DNA from 3 places in the Bradyrhizobium sp. UBA2491 genome. Region 2 is predicted to be linked to each of the others. Evidence: riboswitches for the same ligand, from Rfam matches in the RefSeq annotation. Region 2 holds a riboswitch; each other region holds the start of a gene.
What was found. Region 2 has a riboswitch for S-adenosylmethionine ahead of B2W55_RS02290 (O-succinylhomoserine sulfhydrylase). Riboswitches for the same ligand answer to the same signal wherever they lie in the genome.
Positions count from the first base shown of each region.

Region 1 (2,262 bases), on a different contig from region 2:
GCATAAGGACGGCGAGGCCGCGCCGGTGGCGCTCGATGATGCCGGCCTGAAGCGCATCCGCGAAGCATTCGTCGCTGCCGCGAAGCGCGCCGACCGGCTCGGCATCGATGCGCTCGAACTGCACGGCGCGCACGGCTATCTGCTGCATCAGTTCCTGTCGCCTCTCGCCAACAAGCGCACCGACCAGTATGGCGGCTCGCTCGAGAACCGGATGCGCTTTCCGCTGGAAGTGTTCGACGCCGTGCGTGCTGCATTTCCGGACCGCAAGCCGGTCGGCGTCCGGGTCTCGGCGACCGACTGGGTCGAGGGCGGCTGGGACGTCGCGCAGACCGTCGAATTCACCAGGGAGCTGAAGAAGCGCGGCGTCGACTGGATGGACGTCTCGTCGGGCGGCGTCTCGCCGTTGCAGAAGATCCAGCTCGGGCCGGGCTACCAGGTGCCGGCGGCGCAGGCGGTGAAGGAGGCGACCGGCGTCACCACGATGGCGGTCGGCCTGATCACCGAAGCCAAGCAGGCCGAGGAGATCGTCGCGTCAGGCAAGGCCGACATGGTGGCGCTCGCCCGCGGCATGCTCTACGACCCGCGCTGGGGCTGGCACGCCGCCGCCGAACTTGGCGGCGAGGTCTCGGCACCGCCGCAATACTGGCGCTCGCAGCCGTCGACGCAGAAGGCGCTGTTCGGCAAGATCACCTTCGGTGCGCGGTAAGGCTGCATCGGTCGCGAAGCCCGCTTCGCCATGAGGCTTTCGTCGATGCGAGGAGCGATGCCGGCATCGCTCCTCGCATCGGTTTGGAGGCGGAATAATTGCATCGCGGCATACCCGCGTGCTAGCGTTCCACTCGCATCAAGAGTTGGGGCGACGCCCAACGCCAACCTGCCAATCCGGGCAAGGTGGCACTCCCTCCCGGGAGGATGTGGCCGAGCCGGCAACCAAGCGGACCCGAGCCACCAGCGTCGTTCCTCAGGCAAAGGAATGCCGCGTCATGCCGATCAAGATCCCCGACGATCTCCCCGCCCGTGAAACGCTGGAAGCAGAAGGCGTCGCGGTCATGCGCGAGGCCGACGCGATACGGCAGGACATCCGCCCGTTGCGGATCGGGCTGCTCAATCTCATGCCGAACAAGATCAGCACCGAAACGCAGATCGCTCGTCTGCTGGGCGCAACCCCGCTCCAGATCGAACTGACGCTGGTACGGATCTCCGATCATGTGGCGCGTCACACGTCGGCCGACCATCTGGCGGCGTTCTATCGGCCATGGAGCGACGTCAGCACCGAGCGCTTCGACGGCTTCATCATCACAGGCGCTCCGGTCGAGCGCCTGCCGTTCGAAGAGGTCCGCTACTGGCCCGAGTTGCGGATGATCTTCGAGTGGACGCAAACCCACGTCCACAGCTGCTTGACCATCTGCTGGGCCGCTCAGGCGGCCCTCCATCACTTCCATGCGGTGCCGAAGCACGAGCTTGCCCGCAAGGCCTTCGGAATTTTCCAACATCGCAACCTGGCCCCGGCGTCGCCGTACATGAGAGGATTTTCGGACAGATTCGACGTCCCGGTCTCGCGTTGGACGGAGGTCAGGACCTCCGACATTTCGCAAAGCCGCGGCCTGCATGTCCTCGCCGCCAGCGAGGAGGCTGGTCCTTGCCTCGTGAGCGATCCGCGGCGCCGTTCGTTGCATATCTTCAATCATTTCGAGTACGAGACCGGCACGCTCGCGGATGAGTATGCGCGCGACGGCAACGCTCAGCTGCCTGCCAATTATTTCCCGGGCGATGATCCCTCGCGACGCTCAGAGAACGTCTGGCGCAGTCACGCCCACCTTCTGTTCGGCAACTGGATCAACGAAATCTACCAAACCGCGCCGTTCGATTCCGCCACGATCGGCCGCGCCTCGCCGGTGATGTCCTAGCGCGTTACCGATCACGGAGTCGTCGTCGCTCGCTGCGGATCATGGAGCGACAAAGCCATTGTCCTGCCGCGGCCTGGGCAGGTACTCTCGGAGCGCGTGCGCAAGACACGCATCAACAATGCGAGAGAGGAAACCCATGGAACTCGGATACTTCGCGATGCCGTCGCATCCGCCGGAGTGCGGATTGAAAGAGGGCCACGACTGGGACCTGCAAGTGCTGCGCTGGCTCGATGAACTCGGCTATCAGGAAGCCTGGATCGGCGAGCACCACACCGCGCCCTGGGAGCCGCACCCGTCGCCCGATCTCTTGGTGGCGCAGGCGCTGTTGCAGACCAAGAATCTGCGCATCGGCCCC
Region 1 is NZ_DDOP01000042.1:10,878-13,139, reverse strand. Features, by position in the region: gene B2W55_RS13425 (NADH:flavin oxidoreductase/NADH oxidase) at 1-706, shown strand, start outside; SAM-I-IV-variant riboswitch at 837-944, shown strand; gene B2W55_RS13420 (homoserine O-succinyltransferase) at 984-1,907, shown strand; gene B2W55_RS13415 (LLM class flavin-dependent oxidoreductase) at 2,044-2,262, shown strand, end outside.
Region 1: another riboswitch for S-adenosylmethionine. It lies ahead of B2W55_RS13420 (homoserine O-succinyltransferase); the one in region 2 lies ahead of B2W55_RS02290 (O-succinylhomoserine sulfhydrylase).

Region 2 (2,262 bases):
TGCGGATGATCGGCGCGGCCGGGGTAGACCAGCCGGGTGACCTTCGGATGGCTCGCCAGCGCCTCGGCGATCTTCGCCGCGTTCTCGGTCTGGGCGCGGACGCGGACGCCGAGCGTCTCCAGCCCCTTCAGCAGCACCCAGGCGTTGAACGGCGACAGCGACGGGCCGGTCTGGCGCATGAAATTGTGGATGTGCTCGGCGATGAAGGCCTCCGACGACAGGATGATGCCGCCGAGGCAGCGGCCCTGGCCGTCGATATGCTTGGTCGCCGAATAGACCACGACGTCGGCGCCGAGCGACAGCGGGCTCTGCCAGATCGGGGTCGCGAACACGTTGTCGACGATCAGCCGGGCGCCGCCACTATGCGCGATCCTGGCGATCGCGCCGATATCGAGCACGTCGAGCGTCGGGTTGGTCGGGCTCTCCAGGAAGAAGGTCTTGGTGTTCGGCCGCAACGCGCGCTGCCACTGGTCGAGGTCGAGCCCGTCGACCAGCGTCGTCTCGATGCCGTAGCGCGGCAGCAAATCCTGCACGACATAGAGGCAGGAGCCGAACAGCGCCTTCGACGCCACCACGTGATCGCCGGCCTTCAGCGGGGCGAGGATCGCGGTGGTCACCGCGGCCATCCCGGTCGCGGTCGAGCGCGCGGCCTCCGCGCCCTCGAGCTCGATCATGCGGCGTTCGAACATCGCAATGGTCGGGTTGGAATAGCGCGAATAGATGAAGCCGGGATCCTGGCCCTTGAAGCGCGCCTCGCATTGCTCGGCGCTGTCGTAGACATAGCCCTGGGTGAGAAACAGCCCTTCCGACGTCTCCCCGAATTGCGAGCGCAACGTGCCGCCATGGACCAGGCGGGTTTCGGGACGGAAGCGGGCGGTATCCTTGGATTCAGAAGACTTGGATTCAGACATGTGACCTCCGAAGTGGCCATTTCCTAGCGAAAACGGCCACAAAAAAACCGGCCTGGAGTAACCTCCACAGACCGGGATCACACTGTCCCCGGCCTGTTTAGCGACTTATTTAACGTGGCTGCAAGCCGGCCGGCTCAAATCACCACGGGATAAGTGCTGCTGATATTCCCTCGCGCCCTTTCCGTCAAGACGGTCATCGGATAACCCGTAAAAGCCTATATTTTGGGGCTTGATGGCCGCTCAGAGGTTGATTTTGGGCCATCTCAAGGGATCGCCGAGGGACCGCATCGTGTCGTTCACGCTGGAAGATGAATCCAACGGAATCCTGCCCGACCGCATGATCGCGGAGATGGCGGAGGCTGGCCTCATCCTGCCCGCCTATGATTTTGTCGAGAGCCAGATCCAGCCGGCGAGCCTCGATCTGCGGCTCGGCGACATCGCCTATCGCGTCCGCGCCAGCTTCCTGCCGGGACCGGACGCCACCGTCGCCGAGCGGATCGACCAGTTGAAGCTGCACGAGATCGACCTGTCCGACGGCGCGGTGCTGGAGACCAATTGCGTCTACATCGTCCCGCTGCTGGAGAGCCTGGCGTTGCCCCGGGAGATCGTCGCTGCGGCCAACCCGAAGAGCTCGACCGGCCGGCTCGACGTCTTCACCCGCGTGATCGCCGACGGCACCCGCCGCTTCGACATGATCGGCGCCGGCTATCACGGCCCGCTCTATGCCGAGATCTCACCAAAGACGTTTCCCGTCCTGCTGCGTGAGGGCTCGCGGCTCAGCCAGGTCCGCTTCCGGATCGGCGAGGCGACGCTGTCCGCCGACGAGCTCGATGCGCTGCATGCCGCCGAGCGGCTGGTCGATATCGACGATGCCGATCTCACCCATGGCGTCGCGCTGTCGGTCGATCTGTCCGGCGAGAGCTCGGGTGGCTTCGTCGGCTATCGCGCCAAGCGTCACACCGGCGTGGTCGATGTCGATCGCCGCGGCGGCTATGCCGTTGATGATTTCTGGGAGCCGATCAAGGCCCGGTCCGACGGCAGCCTGATCCTCGATCCCGGCGAGTTCTACATCCTGGCTTCGAAAGAGGCCGTGCAGGTGCCGCCGGACTACGCCGCCGAGATGGTGCCGTTCGATCCCTTGGTCGGCGAATTCCGCGTCCACTATGCCGGCTTCTTCGATCCCGGCTTCGGCTATGCCGGCGCCGGCGGCAAGGGCGCGCGCGCCGTGCTCGAAGTGCGCTCGCGCGAGGTGCCGTTCATCCTCGAGCATGGCCAGATCGTCGGCCGCCTGGTCTATGAACGCATGCTGGAGCGCCCCGATGCGCTCTACGGCCAGCGCATCGGCTCGAAC
Region 2 is NZ_DDOP01000006.1:184,249-186,510, forward strand. Features, by position in the region: gene B2W55_RS02290 (O-succinylhomoserine sulfhydrylase) at 1-911, opposite strand, end outside; SAM riboswitch at 988-1,067, opposite strand; gene B2W55_RS02295 (2'-deoxycytidine 5'-triphosphate deaminase) at 1,201-2,262, shown strand, end outside.

Region 3 (2,262 bases), on a different contig from region 2:
CGATCGGTCTCGATCTCGGCGAATGACACCCGCGCGCTCGACGCGTTCAGCGCATGCACCAGCGCACGCGATTCCGAGGTCGGAAACAGCCAGTCGCTGGTGAACGACACCACGCAGAACCGCGTCTTGATGCCGGCAAACGCTTTCGCCAGCACGCCGTTGTGGTCGGCCGCGATGTCGAAATAATCCATCGCGCGCGTCAGATAGAGATAGGAATTGGCGTCGAAGCGCTCGACAAAGGACGAGCCCTGGTAACGCAGATAGCTCTCGACCTGGAAGTCCGCGTCGAACGAGAAGGTCGGCAGCTCGCGATCCTGCATCCGCCGTCCGAATTTCCGATGCAGCGCCGCGTCCGACAGATAGGTGATGTGCGCGGCCATCCGCGCCACCGCGAGACCGCGATGCGGATGGGTGTCCTCGTCGACATAGCGGCCGCCGCGCCAGTCCGGATCGGCCATCACGGCCTGGCGTCCGAGCTCGTGGAACGCGATGTTCTGCGCCGAGTGGCGGGTCGAGCAGGCGATCGCGAGCGTCGCGAACACGCGCTCCGGATAGGCCGCGGTCCATTGCAGGGCCTGCATGCCGCCCATCGAGCCGCCGACCACGCAGAACAGCGTCGTGATGCCGAGCCGATCGATCAGCATCGCCTGCGCGCGCACCATGTCGGGGATGGTGATGATCGGGAAATCGAGCCCCCACACCTTGCCGGTCGCCGGATTGAGCGACGCAGGCCCGGTCGAGCCCATGCAGCCGCCGATCACGTTGGAGCAGATGATGAAGTATTTGTCGGGATCGAGCGGCTTGCCCGCACCGACCATGGTGTCCCACCAGCCCGGCTTGCCGGTGACGGGGTGAATGTTGTTGACGTGCTGGTCGCCGGTCAGCGCATGGCAGATCAGGATCGCGTTGGACCTGTCGGCATTGAGCTCGCCATAGGTCTGGTAGGCGATCTGGAACGGCGCGAGATCGACGCCGCAATCGAGCTTGAGCGGCTGGTCCGTGCCGAACTTCGCCACCAATGACGACGGGTGATCGGCCTCATGGGCGCGATCATCGCTCTGGGTTTGCTGGCTCGGTATCGGACGCACGTTGCTCATCTAGGCGACCCTGCCCCCGCGCGCGAGGGCTTCAGCGGACCTCAGGCCACAAAAAACCGGCCTGAACAAAGGTTCGGCCGGGAGCTGACTGTCCCCGGCCTGTTTAGCGAGTTGTTTAACGTGGCTGCAAGCCGGCCGGCTCAAATGACCACGGAGTAGCCGGAACCTAGTCCCGGGGTCCCCCGCCGTCAAGCCAGCCCCGTCGCCGGCCGATTGGTTAACCGATTGCGCAACGCACGGCTGCGACGTTTCTCTTTGCTTTCGCTGGCCGTCTTTCCTAATCAGGGACCCTGTCCGCGGCGGCATCGGGTCGCCCTGACGACAAGGTTCGAGAGCATGTCCAACCCACCCCCGTCGCCGCCCACGTTGCAGGAGCTGCGCAAGGAGATCGATGCGATCGACGAGCAGGTGCATCGCCTGCTGATGGCGCGCGGCGACATCATCGACCGCCTGATCCAGGTCAAGAAGACCCAGGAGGTGGGCTCGGCGTTCCGTCCGGCGCGCGAGGCCAGCATGATGCGCGAGCTGGTGCAGCGTCATCGCGGCATCCTGCCGCTCGACACCATCGAGAGCATCTGGCGCGTCATCATCTCGACCTTCACCTATGTGCAGGCGCCGTTCTCGGTGCATGCCGACGTGTCCATCGGCGAGTCGGCGATGCGCGACTCGGCGCGGTTTCACTTCGGCTTCGTGGTCCCCTACGTCTCGCATTTCAGCGCGCAGGCCGCGGTCGAGGCGGCGGCGAAGTCGAAGGGCGACCTCGCGCTGGTCTCCGCGGTCGCAAGCCGCTCGCCGTGGTGGAATGCGCTGGAGGCCGACGGCGCTCCGAAGATCATCGCGCGGGTGCCGTTCCTCGAGCGCGCCGACCATCCCGCCGCGCTGCCGGTGTTCGTGATCTCGCGGGTCGCCGACGATGCCATGGTGACCGAGGTGCAGACCTGGAGTGTGCGCGTCTCCGGCTGGAATGCCGACGTCGCCCGCGCGCTGGCGCCGCTGGCCGAGATCGTCGCGGTCCCCGACACCGCCTTCGACGGCGCCGCGCTGCTGGTCTCGGTCACCGGGCACGGTTTCGAGGCCATCAAGCTCGCCCTGATCAAGGCCGGCGCCTCGGTGCGCTCATCGGCCCTCGTCGGCAGCCACGCAACGCGCTATACGGTGCCCTCTA
Region 3 is NZ_DDOP01000034.1:25,025-27,286, reverse strand. Features, by position in the region: gene metX (homoserine O-acetyltransferase MetX) at 1-1,097, opposite strand, end outside; SAM riboswitch at 1,180-1,259, opposite strand; gene B2W55_RS09670 (chorismate mutase) at 1,434-2,262, shown strand, end outside.
Region 3: another riboswitch for S-adenosylmethionine. It lies ahead of metX (homoserine O-acetyltransferase MetX); the one in region 2 lies ahead of B2W55_RS02290 (O-succinylhomoserine sulfhydrylase).